3 regions of the Arthrobacter sp. DualSoilB13 genome follow, and region 1 is predicted to be linked to each of the others. Evidence: predicted binding sites of a transcription regulator. Region 1 holds the regulator's gene; each other region holds the start of a gene.
The links. The regulator LexA, encoded in region 1, represses DNA repair genes until DNA is damaged. The targets are predictions, from matches to a motif close to TCGAACANNTGTTCGA.

Region 1 (4,990 bases):
ATCAACACGCCGGCGTCCAACAGGCCCTGCCAGATAGTGTGTGGATCCTCCAGTCCCCCAAAGAAGACGTAGTTGGAGTCCGAAGCAGCAGGCTGGAGGCCCATGCGGAGCAGTTCAGTCACAATCCTGTCGCGCTGGACCTTGATGTCCTCGACGTCGGCCATGAGGGCTTCGCGGTGATTCAGCGCAGCGAGGGCCGTTGCCTGCGTCACGGCAGAGAGGTGGTATGGGAGACGGACCAGCCTGATGGCGTCCGTGACTTCCGGGGCTGACGCCATGTATCCGAGCCTGGCGCCCGCCAAAGCGAATGCTTTGCTCATGGTGCGCGAGACGATCAGACGCTCGCGTCCGGGCAACAGGGTCAGGGCGCTCGGCGTGTTGTCGTGTGCGAACTCGTGGTAGGCCTCATCCACGATCACCATGGCCTGGCTGGCTTCGCCGGCCTCGTAAACAGCCTCCACGACGTCCAATCCCAAGCCCGTACCTGTGGGGTTGTTGGGCGAGCACAGGAAAACGATGTTGGCGCCCGCTTCCCGGACCTGAGCAGCGGCCGATTCGGCGTCCAGCCCGTAGTCGTCCGCGCGGACTCCGCGGACATACTCGGTGTCAGTGCCACTCGCGAGCAGGGGGTACATGGAGTACGTGGGAGGAAAGCCCAATGCCTTGCGGCCGGGTCCACCAAAGGCTTGGAGGATCTGCTGCAGGACCTCGTTGGATCCGTTGGCCGCCCAGATGTTGTCCGGGGAAAGCCCGTGGCCAAGGTACTCGGCCAAGGCTTCACGAAGTTCGGTGAACTCCCGGTCCGGATAGCGGTTCAGCCCGGTGGCCGCAGCGGCCACGGCCTCAGTGATGGCGGCTTGGACATCTGCGGGGACGCCATGAGTGTTTTCGTTGACGTTGAGCAAGATAGGGACATCGAGCTGCGGTGCGCCATAGGGGCTCAATCCACGCAGGTTGGTCCGAAGGGGAAGTCGGTCAAGTCGCTCAAGCTGGTCACTCACCAACCCAGTTTAAGGGGCGGCCGGGACTGCCGACTAACTGTGACGCCCGACCCTTGATTTCTGCGGGTGCCGAGGGATCAGTTTGCAGGGACGAACAGCTGCTGGCCGGGCAGGATGCGGCCGCCCCGGAGGTCGTTGAGCTGGATGATCTCGGCGATGACGTCGCGGGGGTCACGCTCGGGAGCGGCAGCGCCGGCGATGCCCCAGAGGGACTGACCTGGCTGGACTGTAACAGTGACGGCAACAGGCGGACGCAGTTGGGACTGCGAGTCGGCTGCCTTGGCCGGGGAGTTGATAAATCCGGCAAGACTCAGCAACGCTGCAACCAACAGCATGGCCGGGATGCCGAAGAAGACGATCCGTCCCCTTCGGGTCAGGCGCAGGCGAGCGGGCGCCTGGGTAGTACGGAAATCAGCGAACGTAGTGACTGCGGACATGAGCTGAGCCCTTCTGAGCTATTGCCACGCTCCGGGATGCCCGGTGCCTGGCTGCCAATTCTTTGTGTTCCCCTGGGCCTGCCCCGGATGTTCGAACGCTTTGTTCGAACATCCAGCTTCAGCATCAGGTTTATAGAACACATATTCGAACCTTGCTATGACATTTTTAGCACTTATCAACGAACGGTGTCGAGACTCGCTAGAACAAATGTTTGATAAACGCCTGTGCCTGCCCTACGTTTGAGTGAAGAAGCAGCACTGTTTCAGTGGAACAGGAGGGTCTGACATTTTTTGCAGACCTGACACCCCTGGCCCTCATCAGGGCGGAATGGAAAGGCATTGGCGAACATGGCAGCGAAAGCCACAGGCGGAGGGGCACCCCTGCGGAGCCAACAGCCTCAAAAGAGTCCCAAAAGCCTGACCGTCCGGCAGAAAAAGATCCTGGAGACCATCCAGAGGTCAGTCAATGACAACGGCTACCCTCCCAGCATGCGCGAAATCGGCGACACCGTGGGTCTGGCCAGTTTGTCCAGCGTCACGCACCAGTTGTCCCAATTGGAGAAGCTCGGCTACCTCCGCCGGGACCCCAAGCGTCCCCGCGCCATGGAAGTGCTGATGCCCCTAACCCTTGATGGCGGGCCCATCCCCGGTGTGGACGCTCCGACCACCCTTCGCAGCGCCGGTGGCCTGGCCGTTACCGAGCTAGCCAGCGCCAGTGATACCGCCATGGTCCCCTTGGTGGGGCGCATCGCGGCAGGTGGACCGATCCTGGCTGACCAGACGGTGGAAGACGTGCTTGCACTCCCACGGCAACTCGTGGGGCATGGCGAACTGTTCATGCTGAAGGTGGCCGGCGATTCCATGATCGATGCTGCTATCTGTGACGGCGACTGGGTGGTGGTCCGGCGACAGAATGATGCCATCAACGGCGACATCGTTGCCGCCCTGCTGGATGATGAAGCAACCGTGAAGACTTTCCGGCAGCGGGACGGTCACACGTGGCTGCTCCCCCAAAACACCCAGTACGAGCCCATCCTCGGAGATCAGGCCACCATCATGGGCAAGGTCGTCTCGGTACTGCGCTCTCTTTAAGCGCTCACGCCCTTTAAACGCAGCTTCCCGTGGACACCGGCAGGTGTTCACGGGAAGCTGTGCATTACGGGGCTTTAGCCGAGCCCAGACGTTCCAGAACGCCTCGAACCACCGACCGGTCCGTGGTGGCCCAGAACGGCGGCAGGGCGGCACGTAGAAAGCCCCCGTAGCGCTCGGTCGAAAGCCTGGAGTCGAGTACCGCGACCACCCCTTTGTCTCCCGTCGAGCGGATCAGTCGGCCAGCGCCCTGCGCCAGCCGAATGGCAGCGTGCGTGGCTGACACGGCCATGAAACCGTTCCCGCCCGATTGGGCAACCGCCCGGGAACGGGCAGTCATCAGGGGATCGTCAGGACGTGGGAAGGGAATGCGGTCAATAACCACCAGTCGGCATGAGCCACCCGGAACGTCTACCCCCTGCCACAGGGACATGGTTCCGAAGAGGCACGTATCTGGCTCGTCCGCGAATTGCTTCACCAGGGCCGCCATGGTGGATTCTCCCTGACAGAGAATGTCCACATCCAGCCGGAGCCGCATGGCATCGGCGGCTTCTTCGGCAGCACGCCGCGAGGAGAACAGGCAAAGCGCTCCGCCCCCGGACGCCCGGATGAGGTCTTCCAATTCGTCCAGCGCCTCCGGCGAAGTACCGCGGCCCGGTTTGGGCAGGTGCTTTGCCACGTATAGAACACCCTGTTTGGGATAGTCGAAGGGCGATCCCACATCAATGCCCGTCCAGCTCGGCGCGCCGTCTCCAATCAGGCCAAGACCACCCGCGGCGGGCTCGAAGGCCGAGCCGATGGCCAGGGTCGCAGAGGTCAGCACCACAGTATGGCCGGCAAAGAGCCCCTCTCGAAGCCGCCCTGCCACACTGAGCGGGGCAATATTAATCAATGCAGGAGCTGTCTCGTCCGGCGGAGAATATCCCTGCTGGGGGTCGAACGTGCTGTTCCGCGAGAACCAGACCACTTCGCGGTTCTCCTTCGCGGCGAGCATCCGCTCGCACAGTTCCAGGATGAGCATGAGCCGTGAGCGCGCAAGCTGCCGTCCGCCGTCGACCGCGTTTGAAGAATCCGTCTTCGAGTCCGAGAGCGCGGCGCGCGTGGCGTCCCGCAATTGGTCAAGGCAATCCAGCTGTTCGTCGTTGAGGCCGTTGGGCAACAGACCGTTGGGTACGCCAGCTATGGCCATATCCAAGCTGTCCGCAGCTGCGTTGAGGGCGTCCACGGTGATGGCCGTATGCTTGCGGGCACTTGATGCCGCCGCGTGGACCATGGCCACGGATAACTGTCCTGAAACGGCTCCGGTTACCCGGTCCTGAAGCTCGTGCGCCTCATCAACCACCACGACGTCGTACTCGGGCAAGACAGCCAGGCCTTCAAAGGCGCTGACGGCCAACATGGCATGGTTGGTGACTACGACGTCGGCCTCACCAGCCCTTGAACGGGCCAGCTCACTGAAGCACTCTTCTGCCACGGGGCACTTCTGGGCACCCAGGCACTCCATGGACGTGACGGAAACCTGCCGCCAAGCCCTGTCGGTGACGCCGGGCATGAGTTCGTCGCGGTCTCCGGTAGTGGTCTTCTCCGCCCATTCCCTGAGGCGGACCACTTCCTTGCCCAGCTGCGATTGGGGTCCACCCATGGAGGCAGCAAAGTGAGGGACGCTGGTGTCCTCCCCCAGGGAGAACAGCTGCCCTTCGGAGGGCTCCTCGCTGGGGAACCCGCCTTCAAGCTTCTGCAGGCATACATAATTGGCCCTGCCCTTGACCAACGCCACGTTGACGGGGCGCTCAAGGGCAGGGTTGATGGTCTCCAGCAGCCGGGGAAGATCACGGCCGACAATCTGGGTCTGGAGTGCCAGGGTGGCGGTGGACACCAGCGTCGGTTTGTTGCTGTCCATGGAGTGAGCGATCAACGGAATAAGGTAAGCCAAAGACTTGCCCGTTCCCGTTCCCGCTTGAACCAGCAAATGCTCCCCGGTTTCAATAGCCCGGGTCACATGCTTGGCCATTTCATGCTGACCCGCACGGCTTTGTCCGCCCATGCCGGCAACAGCCCGGTCCAACAACTCGAGGGTGGCTTTCTCCCCCACCGACTTGACGGCGTCCGCCGCCACCTTCTCAACCATTGCTGACGAATGACTCCAGTTCGGCGGCCAGGCCTTCGCGCACCATGACCACTACGCGGGTCCCGTTCTCCTCGTGCTCAAGGCTGAGGATTTCCGAGTCGGAATTGTGCAGTTTGTTGATCATTTCCCCGCGGTCGTAGGGAATGAGCAGTTCAAGGCGCACGCCCGGCCGGGGAATGGATCGGCTGATGTCTTCCAACAGTTCGGCAATGCCCTGGCCCGTACGGGTGGACACCACTGCGTGGCGGGGTTCCTTCTGCTTGAGGCGCTCCACCACAAAAGGATCCGCGACATCGACCTTGTTGAGGACGATGATTTCAGGAACCTTACGGGCA
Region 2 (4,990 bases), 240 kb from region 1:
GCGATGAACCTCCGTATCACGCCCCCGTATTCGTTCTGACCCACCACCGTCGCGAGCCGCTGGAGATGGAGGGCGGCACAACTTTTTACTTTGTGACCGACGGCATTGAATCGGCGTTGGCGCAGGCCCGGGAAGCGGCTGCGGACAAAGATGTAGCGATTGCCGGGGGAGCGCAGACAGCCCGCCAGTACCTTTCAGCCGGGCTCATGGACGAGTTGCGGCTGCACATTTCACCCATGATTCTTGGTGGCGGGGAGCGATTGCTCGACGACGTAGGGAACCTGACGCTTGAGCAGACCGGGGTGCGCGGGACCGGGTTGGTCACGCACGTACGGTATCGACCCAACATAATAGGGTCATGACCCGTTCCCTCCGAGCTGTGGCCAGGGCTGCCATGGTGGCCGTGATCGTTTCTTTCATGACGGCATGCAACGCGCCGGCGCCACTGCCCGAACAGGACCCCCGATCCATTCCGCACGACGCGGACACCGGGCAGACCATTGCTGAAGCCCGCGAGGCCATCGACGCTATTCCCGGGATTTCCGTTACCGACTTTGCGGGCGGAGGCCCACCTAATGTGAAGGGCAACACCGGTTACGCGGTGGCGTTCGACATTGAGCCCGGGTACACCGTCACCTACGGCGACTTGCTCATCGACTACATCGTCCGCAACGTGTGGGCTGTGGGCGAGGGCTATATGCCCAACACGCAGATCCAGATCTCTGCGAGCACCGCCGACGGCGAGCCATTCTTCGACCTCACAGCCGCAGCCGTGGGCTCGGCCTGGCTCAGCCCGCAAACTTCCACGCCCTCGGAGCACAACACCGTGATTATCCCGCTCAGTGCTGAGGACCCGGAGGGGGCACGGAACCTCTCCCTGTTCAAGAAAGACGGTTCCTGGCCGGGCGTCATACCGAAGCCTTTCTCCTATGACGTCACCGTCAAGAGTGGCTGATCCCACGCGACAGCCGCTCCGCGCGTTAGCGGCCCCCACGGCCGTGGTTTGCCTGAGTACAGGGCGTCGAGGACGCTAAGGTCGGCGCCGCTGACACTTGCCTTACCGCTGGCGCGTGACCTTGCGTGTCTGGCGGAACTCCTCGGGCACGTTGACAACGCCCTTCGGAACAGCAACCGTTATTCCCTTTTTGGTGACACTGGTGACCTTATGACCCAGCTGCTTGGCGTACTCAACCACGGGTCGCGAGGCAGCCCTGTTCCGGGCGATGGCGATGAGCACGATCGTGAGGAACGCGAGGGTCAGCAGTCCGGGCACCACGATGGCGATCGCCGGGCTGATGAGACCGTTCAGAAGCAGGGCCGGACCGAGGAACCACAGCGCGACAGAGGACACCATAAACCCGAGAACCAACTTCTCGGAGTGTGCGTGTACGGCCTGGGCGTGGGCCAGCTCATCCGGGTAGCGTTCCTTGACCATGCGTGTGATGTCGGCGCTAAGCGCGCCACCGAGTTGCCTGGTCCGGTCGGTCATTGCTCTCCTATGTGTTCGTGCCAGAAGTTGTTCGCTTGATCTTCCCTCAAAATACTCGTCATTCGTCTCACCGCGAGAAACCATCGCCCTGAGGTGCCGAGCGAAGCGGAATGGACAGGATGTCTGGGGTCCGCTGTACACTGAATTATCGAACATATATTCGAATAAAGGTGTGTTGTGGGCGTGATAGTCGGCCCCCGCGTGGTAGATGCGGGCTTTTCCCTGATGTCAGTACTGTTGGCACCTATTCCTGTGGCGGCGGGATATCCCTCGCCTGCGCAGGACTATTTTGATGGTCGGATTGATCTCAATGAGCATCTGATCAAGGATGTCACCAGCACGTTCGTGGTGAGGGTGACGGGTCAGTCCATGGAGGGTGCCGGGATCAGTGACGGGGATGAGTTGATCGTTAACCGGGCACTGGAGCCCAAGGATGGGTCCGTCGTCGTTGCTGTCCTTGATGGTGAGTTGACCATCAAAAGGCTGCGCGTCACGCCGTCGGGAGTGGTGCTGCAGGCGGACAATCCCAAGTATCCGGACATTCGAGTGCCCGCGATGTCGGAGCTGACCATTTGGGGCGTAGCCACAACGTGCCTGCATCACATTTGATTGAATCCAGCCGGTAGGGCTTCGCACCCTCTGGGTCGCCGACGCCCTCCTGGGCATCCTCTTCCCCACGCTGGCGGCCCTCGGGGAAGGCTTGGCCACGGGGGCCATCTACCTGGATTTCCGTACCACCGGCATCCCGTCTGCCCGGACTTTTCCACAATCCGGTGGGCGGGATGTTTTCTTGTCGGGGCCCGAAGGTACAGTAGAAGTATTCGAATATATGTTCGAATGCGCGGCGTGTCCTGCACTGAAACGGCGGCTCGCGTGCTAATGCCGATTTAGGGATGGAAATGTCCAAGCCAGCGCTCATGCACCGCATGCAGGAGATTGCCCATGTGGATATCAACTGCTTCTACGCCTCGGCGGAGAGGGCCTTCAACCCTGCGCTGGAGGGCAAGCCTTTGATAGTGCTGTCCAACAACGACGGTTGCGCCGTGACCCGGTCGCCCGAGGCAAAAAAGCTGGGAATCGGCCTGGGGGAGCCATGGTTCAAGCTCGCGCCACGGGCCGAGGAATGGGGATTGATAGCCCTGTCGAGCAACTACGAACTGTATGGAGACATCAGCTCGCGCGTCATGGAGCTCCTGGCCCGGTACTCAGCATGGCAGGAGGTGTACTCCATTGATGAGGCGTTCCTGGGAGTGAAGGGGCAACCGGATGACCTGCTGGAATTGGGGCGAACCATCAAGGTTGCCTGCCAACGGCATGTGGGGGTTCCCGTTTGCGTAGGGATCGCGCGCACTAAGACTCTCGCCAAGCTCGCCAATAAGTGGGCCAAGCATAATCCGGCCTTCAACGGTGTGTGCCGTTGGGACTCCGTCCCGCAGGCCCAACGCGAGGCACTCATGGCGCGGCTCTCCGTGATCGAGATCTGGGGCGTCGCCACCCGGCTCACAAGACGCCTGAACGCGATGGGGATCTTCTCCATCCTGGACCTGGTCCGGGCCGACCCTGTGGCGTTGAGGGATAAATTCTCCATCGTCATGATGCGCACTGTCTTGGAACTGCAAGGCACGCCCTGCATCCCCATGGAGGAAGAACGAATCGGGCGGGACCAACTGATTTTCTCCCGGTCTTTCTCCACGCCGATCACCACGGCCGCGGAGTTACGTCAGGTGCTCAGCGTTTACGGTCAGATGGCCAGTGCCAGGCTGGCCAAGCACGATCTTCAGGCCAAGTTGCTGACTGCCTTTGCTGCAACATCGGTCTACAACCCCAACGACAAATCGTTCCCCACTGTCAACGTCAAACTACCTATGCCAACCTCGGACCCCGTTCTGCTGACCAAGGCCGCACACGCTCTGGTTCCCAGGATCCAGGAAGGCGTCAGGTACGCCAAAGCCGGGATCATGGTCACTGACCTTCGCCCCAGCGGCAACCAGAAACCATTGGAAATCTTCGAGAACCCGCATGAAGAGCGGGGCATTGGCCCCTTGCTGGAGCAAGTCAGCAAGCGGTATGGCCGGGGCTCCATTGGTTTGGGCCATGCGGGCATCAAGGGCGGCCCGGACTGGTCCATGAAACGGGACATGCTCAGCCCCCGCTACACCACCAACTGGGACGAACTTCCCCTGGTGAAGGCGGCCTAGCGTGGCAGGGAAAACCGTGGCAGGAGACCTAAGCCCGCAGCCGGTAACCCCGCTTCACCACGGTTTCCACGAGCTTGCCGTCCGGAAGGGAGGACCGCAGCCGGCTCACCGTCATGTCCAGGGCGTGCACAGAGCCGCGCAAGTCCAACAAGTCAGAGAGAGCCTCCCGGGACAGTACAGCTCCACCCGCACCCAGCAGCGCTCGCAACAGCAGCAGGGGAGCCGGTGCAAGGTCCACCACCTCGCCGTTAATCCGCAAGCAGCGTCCGCGCAATTCGATGGTGGCGCTCTTTGTTTCCAAACGCCGTACGTGGTTCAACGAGAGATGTTCGGTGACCAGCCTGATCAGCGCACCCATGCGGTACCGGTCGGGAATCAGTGGCGTCAGCCCGGCGTCGACCAGCGGTTGTGCGGTGACCGGCCCAACGGCCGCAACAGTTACCGGACCCTTCAGGGCTTCGATGAGCTGGCGGTAGAGGCCCATTTCGTGGGCGGTGCTCCACATCGCATCCACGGCGGGGGCGCTGGTGAACGTCAGGACGTCGAGGTTGCCACCCACCACGGCTTCGATCAGCCGCGGCAGTTTGTCTTCGCCGTCGGGCTTCACCCAGCGGTACGGGGTCACGGTCAGGACCGTTGCACCGGACATGCGGAGCCGTTCCAACTGGCGGACGTCGGTGTACCCGTGCAGCTGCACAGCGACGGTCTTGTTGCGAACGCCTTCGGCCAGCAGCATGTCCACCAGGGTCGCGGTGGTTTCGTCACTGCTGATTCCGACGTCGGCAAGACCGGCCGCCCGCACGGCGCCGCGGGCTTTGGGGCCACGGACGAACATGCGGCATGCGGACAGCGTTTCCAGGAGTTGCTCGCCGATGCCGAAAGAATCTGCGGCTTCACACCAGCGGCGCATCCCGTATGCCGTGGTGGCGATGCAGATGTCCGGTTTAGCCGCGATGATGGTGCGGGTGTCCTCAATGAGGACCATATCCTCCTGAACCGGGGCGATCTTCAACGCCGGGGCGTGCAACACGCTCGCACCGCGACGCTCCAGGGCCTCAATGAGGTCCCGGGAGCGGCGGTGCGAGGTGACGCCAATGCGGAAACCGTCCAGCGGCGCTTCTACGGCTTCGGAAGCTTCCGGCGCGGCCGTAGCGTCCTGGACTTCGATGGCATGTGCAACAGTCATGGGTTCTTACCTTCAGGCTTCAAGGAGCGAAGCCGCGAGTCGGCTCAGTTCAGCGGATGCTTCGGCATGGTTCCGGTTGGCTTCAGCAACGCGGACCACCTCGCCGATGACCAGTAC
Region 3 (4,990 bases), on a different replicon from region 1:
ACCTTGCTACCCGCAAGGAGTACGTTCCGAGCGGCGAGCATTCGGACGTCTCCGGCGAGGTGGAGGAAGCCGTCCGAGAGGAATGGCTTATCCACATTGCACCGTCTGAGGCGATCCTCGGCGTGGAGGCAGCGGCGAAGGAACACCGACAGGCCGGACACCGCTTGGATAAGACTGTCGCGGCCGCGAAGGCGGCCGGTGCCTCCTGGACTGACATTGGGCGGGCCGCTGGGATCAGCCGTCAAGCTGCGCACGAACGCTGGGCCGACAAGTAGCCCTGCCTGGTGTCGTCCGGGTCTAGGGTGGGCAGTTCCATTCGGGCAGGCGTGCGTTGAGTTCCCTGATGCGGTGAGGGTATTGGCGCTTCTTTGCATGGACCCGTTGTCTGGCGACCCAACCGGCCAGTGCCCGTTCTTTGGGGTCCCAGGCGCTGCGGTGCGGGTGCCTTCCGTTCTCCTTGACCCATTCGATAAAGTCGGTGGCTCGCTTTTGCCAGTGGCGTTCGACGTTGAGCGAAATTCCGTCCACCCAACCGGGGAAGGCCGCATCGAGGGTCTGAATAGCTTCTTTGGCGAGCAGGCCGCGCCTCTGTTGGTTCCGTAGAACCAACAGAACGCCTGCAAGGCGTTCGGCTTCGCTCCCGCTCTTGCCATTGGGGGCGGGCAATGTGCCATGTTCCTGAACGTAGGCAGCTATCTGCTGCGCCGATTCGACGTAGGAGCGCCTTTCCTGCTCGGAAAATGTCTCACGCCATTCAGGCAACCGGGCATCGAGCTCACGCACGCGGGCCGGGAAGCGTTCCCGGCGTGCATCATAACGCTGGCGAAACAACCACCGACTTAGGAAACGTTCCGTCTCATCGTCAGAAGACGCGCTCGGGAACCGGCCGTTCTGCGTTACCCAGGCAATGAAGTCCTCTGCCGTGCGTTGCCAGCGTTCGCCGGCGTGATCAGCCCGGGCAGTCCACTTCGGATAAGTTTGATCCAGGATTCGGGCGGCATCTTCGGGGAGGTCCCCAGCGGCTTTGAGCCGGCGTAGCCGCTCAAGGGCCAGCGCGAGGCGTTTGTGTTCCCCGGAGGAAGGCGTGTGCTGGGTGGGCAGGTATCCGTGGTCTTTGTAGAACTTGGCTATCAGCTGGGCGGACTGTTCCGCGGTTCGCTTGTCCCGGCTCTTAGGGCGGGTTTTGCTAGTCCGTGCGGAGGACAATGGCTTTGGAGCCTTCCGGGATCAGTGCTTCGGCGGCGGTTTTGGCTTCTTCGTACGTCTCGCCTTCGGCTTCGACGTGGCTTAGTTCGCCGTTGCCGGCCTCTACGGTCAGGATCACTTTCACCCCCCATATCCTAGGCTGCCGTGATCGTGAGGGTCCGTTCGAGCACCGCCAGTAGGGTCGATGCCTCGCCGCTGCGCCGGAGGTCCACGGGCCGTGATCCTTGCAGGCCGGGGGAGGGGACCATCATCCACAGCGCGAAATAGTTGTGTGCGATCCGCAGCTCCATGGCCCGTTCAAAGAGTTCAACCACGACCGGATCCAAGGTCAGGTCAGGCCGGAACTGGAACCCAGGGCAATAGGTCCCTCCCCCTCCAATGAAGACGCGGACGAGCTGCCGCATCACCGGTTCAGGATCCTCGTGCATGGCAGAGAGTCTTTCGCGGACCTGTTCCAAGCCGGGCAGTCCGAACTCTTCCCGGATCCGCTCCCATAGTTGTTCAGGGACAGGGGAGCGGTACAAGTCAGCCGGCACTAGCTGATGGATTCCAGCTGCCACACGTCCGCCAGGGGCTCGCGCCGCAATGTGAAGGTGCGCAGCTCCGCGTTGGCGGACGGGAGTTTGGCTTGGACCTGCCAGTGTTCGATGCTGACAAGATCGCCGGTGCCGATCTCTGCCCGGGACCGGGTTTCCCACCATGCGTCTCTGGTGAACCAGTGCGCTGTGTGGACGTCGGGATCGACCATCCAGATACGGCCGTCGTGACGGATCGCCAACGGGGTGCCGTCGGGGCTGAACCGGACAGCGACGTCATGGCCGGTGGTAGGTGTTTCGGGTGCAAGAGTCATGGTGGTTTCCTTTCTTACGTGGCGCCGGTCAGGCTGCCTTGACGAGGGGGAGTTCGTCCCAGTGGGTGGTGTATCTGGGGGAGAGCATGTCGCGTTTCATGGACCAGTCCGGACCGCCCTTGATCCCGGCATGGCCCAACCCGATGGAGCCGCGGCCGTACCGTTTGGCCACGTCTTCGAGCAGGATCCCGATGCCGCGTTCTTCGTGCGGGTTCTCGAAGAGTTCCAAGGGTTTCTGGTTCCCGGACGGGCGCAGGTCGGTGACCATGATCCCGGCCCGGACGTACTTCACGCCCGCGTGCACCTGGGGGAGCAGCGCGTGGGCTGCCTTGGTGAGCAAAACCGGGTCAGCCGTGGGCATCGGCAGGGCCAGGCATACCGACGGGAAGGACTTCTCGTTCGGATTGAAATGCGACGTCGCCGCGAACGCCGTCAGCACCTTCGCTTGCAGGTCGTGTTTTGCCAGGCGTGCGGAGGCCATTTGCGCGTAGACGCTCATGACCTGCCTCAATCCTGCCGTCGTGGTGATGGGTGTGGAGAAGGACCGGGAGAAGATCAGCTGGTCCCTGCCGATCCGTTCTTCTTCCATCGGGATACATGGTGTGCCTTGGAGTTCCAGGACGGTGCGCATCATGACGATGGAAAACTTGTCCCGGATAGCTACCGGGTTCGCCCGGGTGAGGTCCAGGATCGAGAAGATCCCCATCGCGTTCAAGCGCTTGGTGAGCCGTGTGGCCACGCCCCAGATTTCGATCACGGACAGCTTTGACATCAGCGCTTCGCGCTGCTCGGCAGGCACTGACTCCCACCGGCACACGCCCCCAAAAGCAGGGTTGTTCTTCGCCCACTTGTTGCACAGCTTTGCCAGCGTTTTCGTCGGCGCGATTCCGACGCAGACGGGCACGCCGACGTTCCGCCGGCACGCGGCCTTCATCTCCCGGCCCAGTTCCAGCAGCTCGTCCGGTTCGCCCTGGACGCCCAGGAATGCCTCATCGATGGAGTACACCTCCAACCAGGCCGAGTAGCGGCCCAGCAGCTCCATCACCCGGGCCGAGATGTCCCCGTACAGCTCGTAGTTGCTCGACAAAGCAACCAGACCCCACTCCTTGGCCCGAGGCCGGAGCTTGAACCACGGATCCCCCATGGCAATGCCCAGGCGCTTCGCTTCGGGAGAGCGGGTGACCGCGCAGCCGTCGTTGTTGGAGAGCACAATGACCGGTTTACCCTCCAGGGAAGGGTTGAAGGCACGCTCGGCCGAGGCGTAAAAGCAGTTCACGTCCACGTGCGCGATCTCCTGCATCCGGCGCATCACCGCGGGCTTAGACATGGTGCAGACACCGTTCAGCAACCCCAAAGATGCTCAGGTCTGCCAAGGCTGGAACCTTAATGTCGGGGAAGCGCGGGTTATCGGCCTGCAGGACAACGCCCGAGGGTGTGATCCGCAGCCTCTTGATTGTCAGCTCACCATCGAGCACCGCGACGACCACGGAACCGTCCTTCGGTTCCAGTGCCCGGTTCACCACCAGCTCGTCACCGTCGCTGATGCCGGCCCGCTCCATGGATTGGCCGACAACGCGGACGATGACGGTGTTGGTGACGTCGTTGATCAGGTGTTCGTTGAGGTCGATCCTGTCATCAAAGTAGTCCTGGGCCGGCGAGGGATAGCCGGCAGCCACCGCAACGGGAGCCACCAGCACCGTCACCAGAGAGAGTCCCGCATCTATCACACGGGGGCCAACTATCACGCCCACAACACGCCCTTTATTCGAATCTATGTTCGAAAAATAACTGTACTCCACACGACCGACAAGATAAGCCGCCCAAGGGTCGGCGTGGACGGCTTGCACCCAATAGGGGACAGCTCTGAGCTGTGCGGAGGGCTCCACCTGACCCCAGTGGGCACAACCCGTCCACCGCAACGGGAAGGGTTATCGGTTTTTGAGATGCGGTGGCAGTTCGACGTCGGCGGGGTCGAGCTCGGGTCTGGTGCGGAGCAGTTTGATTGGGTGACGGCACGACTTGCCGGTCCAAGCAACGTCGGAAGCGATCTCCACCACGAACGGTTCGACCAGCGTCAGCCGCACTGTCCCTTTGTCCTTGCTGAACCTGTTCAGAGAAGTTTCAGTGACCTCTTCGGGCCACGGGTGCCCGGGCTGCGCCGGTCGGAGCTGGCGGCCCAGCTCACGCCCTATCCGCGTTGAGAGCACCGTCGAGCGGCCGACGATCCGCAGCTGTCCATCGACCGGCAAGCCGGCGATGATCGCCTGCGGCTGGCTCAGCGGGCCGACGACGGCCGCGCACACCACGTCTGTGACGTCTTTGTGCTTGACCTTCAACCACGCCCTTGCCCCCGTCTCGTAGGTCTGGGCTCCGCCCTTGACCACGAGCCCTTCCACGCCGGTAGCGGGCAAATCCCGCAGCCAGGTCTGTGCCAGCTCACGGTCTGTTGTGGTGGGGGAGAGGTTCAGCGGGGCGGTCCATTCCCGGGCAAGCTCCTCGAGCAAGGACCGGCGGCCGGTGAACGGCACGCTCCTGATGTCTTGCCCGGCGACGGCCAGAATGTCGAAGGCCGCGAAAGAGGCCGGCAACTCGTGAACGAGAGCCGGCATCGCCGCCCGGGACGTGACCATCCGCCGCTGCAAGGCGTCGAAGTCCAGCCGGTCCCCGTTCCAGATGACGGCTTCACCGTCGATAACGCACCCTGGCGGGATCTGCGCTGCAGCGGCAGCGGCAAGATCAGGGAAAACCCTCGTGAGCTCTTTGCCCTGCCTGGACCAGAGCGTCACGGATTCGGCGTCCACTACAAGGACCGCCCTATAGCCGTCCCATTTGGGTTCGTAGTAGGAAGCTCCCGGGAGCGCGTTAGAACCGGGGAGAGCCTTGACGAGTTTCGCCAGGGCAACAGCAACCGGTGGTTGCAGTGCCCTCGGGATG

Region 2: a site for LexA is predicted at 2,311-2,326, ahead of ACZ5J0_RS06180 (Y-family DNA polymerase). Genes of this name have one in related genera too.
Region 3: a site for LexA is predicted at 3,822-3,837, ahead of ACZ5J0_RS20125 (LexA family protein). Genes of this name have one in related genera too.

The regions. Positions count from the first base shown of each region.
Region 1 covers NZ_AP035865.1:1,546,628-1,551,617, reverse strand. The annotation lists gene ACZ5J0_RS07225 (histidinol-phosphate transaminase) at 1-1,001, opposite strand, end outside; gene ACZ5J0_RS07220 (LysM peptidoglycan-binding domain-containing protein) at 1,079-1,438, opposite strand; gene lexA (transcriptional repressor LexA) at 1,787-2,530, shown strand; gene ACZ5J0_RS07210 (ATP-dependent DNA helicase) at 2,595-4,655, opposite strand; gene hflX (GTPase HflX) at 4,648-4,990, opposite strand, start outside.
Region 2 covers NZ_AP035865.1:1,302,488-1,307,477, forward strand. The annotation lists gene ACZ5J0_RS06160 (dihydrofolate reductase family protein) at 1-362, shown strand, start outside; gene ACZ5J0_RS06165 (hypothetical protein) at 359-955, shown strand; gene ACZ5J0_RS06170 (hypothetical protein) at 1,058-1,489, opposite strand; gene ACZ5J0_RS06175 (LexA family protein) at 1,667-2,098, shown strand; gene ACZ5J0_RS06180 (Y-family DNA polymerase) at 2,389-3,687, shown strand; gene ACZ5J0_RS06185 (uroporphyrinogen-III synthase) at 3,716-4,873, opposite strand; gene cobA (uroporphyrinogen-III C-methyltransferase) at 4,886-4,990, opposite strand, start outside.
Region 3 covers NZ_AP035866.1:39,188-44,177, reverse strand. The annotation lists gene ACZ5J0_RS20155 (hypothetical protein) at 1-275, shown strand, start outside; gene ACZ5J0_RS20150 (hypothetical protein) at 298-1,206, opposite strand; gene ACZ5J0_RS20145 (hypothetical protein) at 1,187-1,330, opposite strand; gene ACZ5J0_RS20140 (hypothetical protein) at 1,341-1,742, opposite strand; gene ACZ5J0_RS20135 (hypothetical protein) at 1,742-2,056, opposite strand; gene ACZ5J0_RS20130 (Y-family DNA polymerase) at 2,085-3,383, opposite strand; gene ACZ5J0_RS20125 (LexA family protein) at 3,376-3,807, opposite strand; gene ACZ5J0_RS20120 (ATP-dependent DNA ligase) at 3,985-4,990, opposite strand, start outside.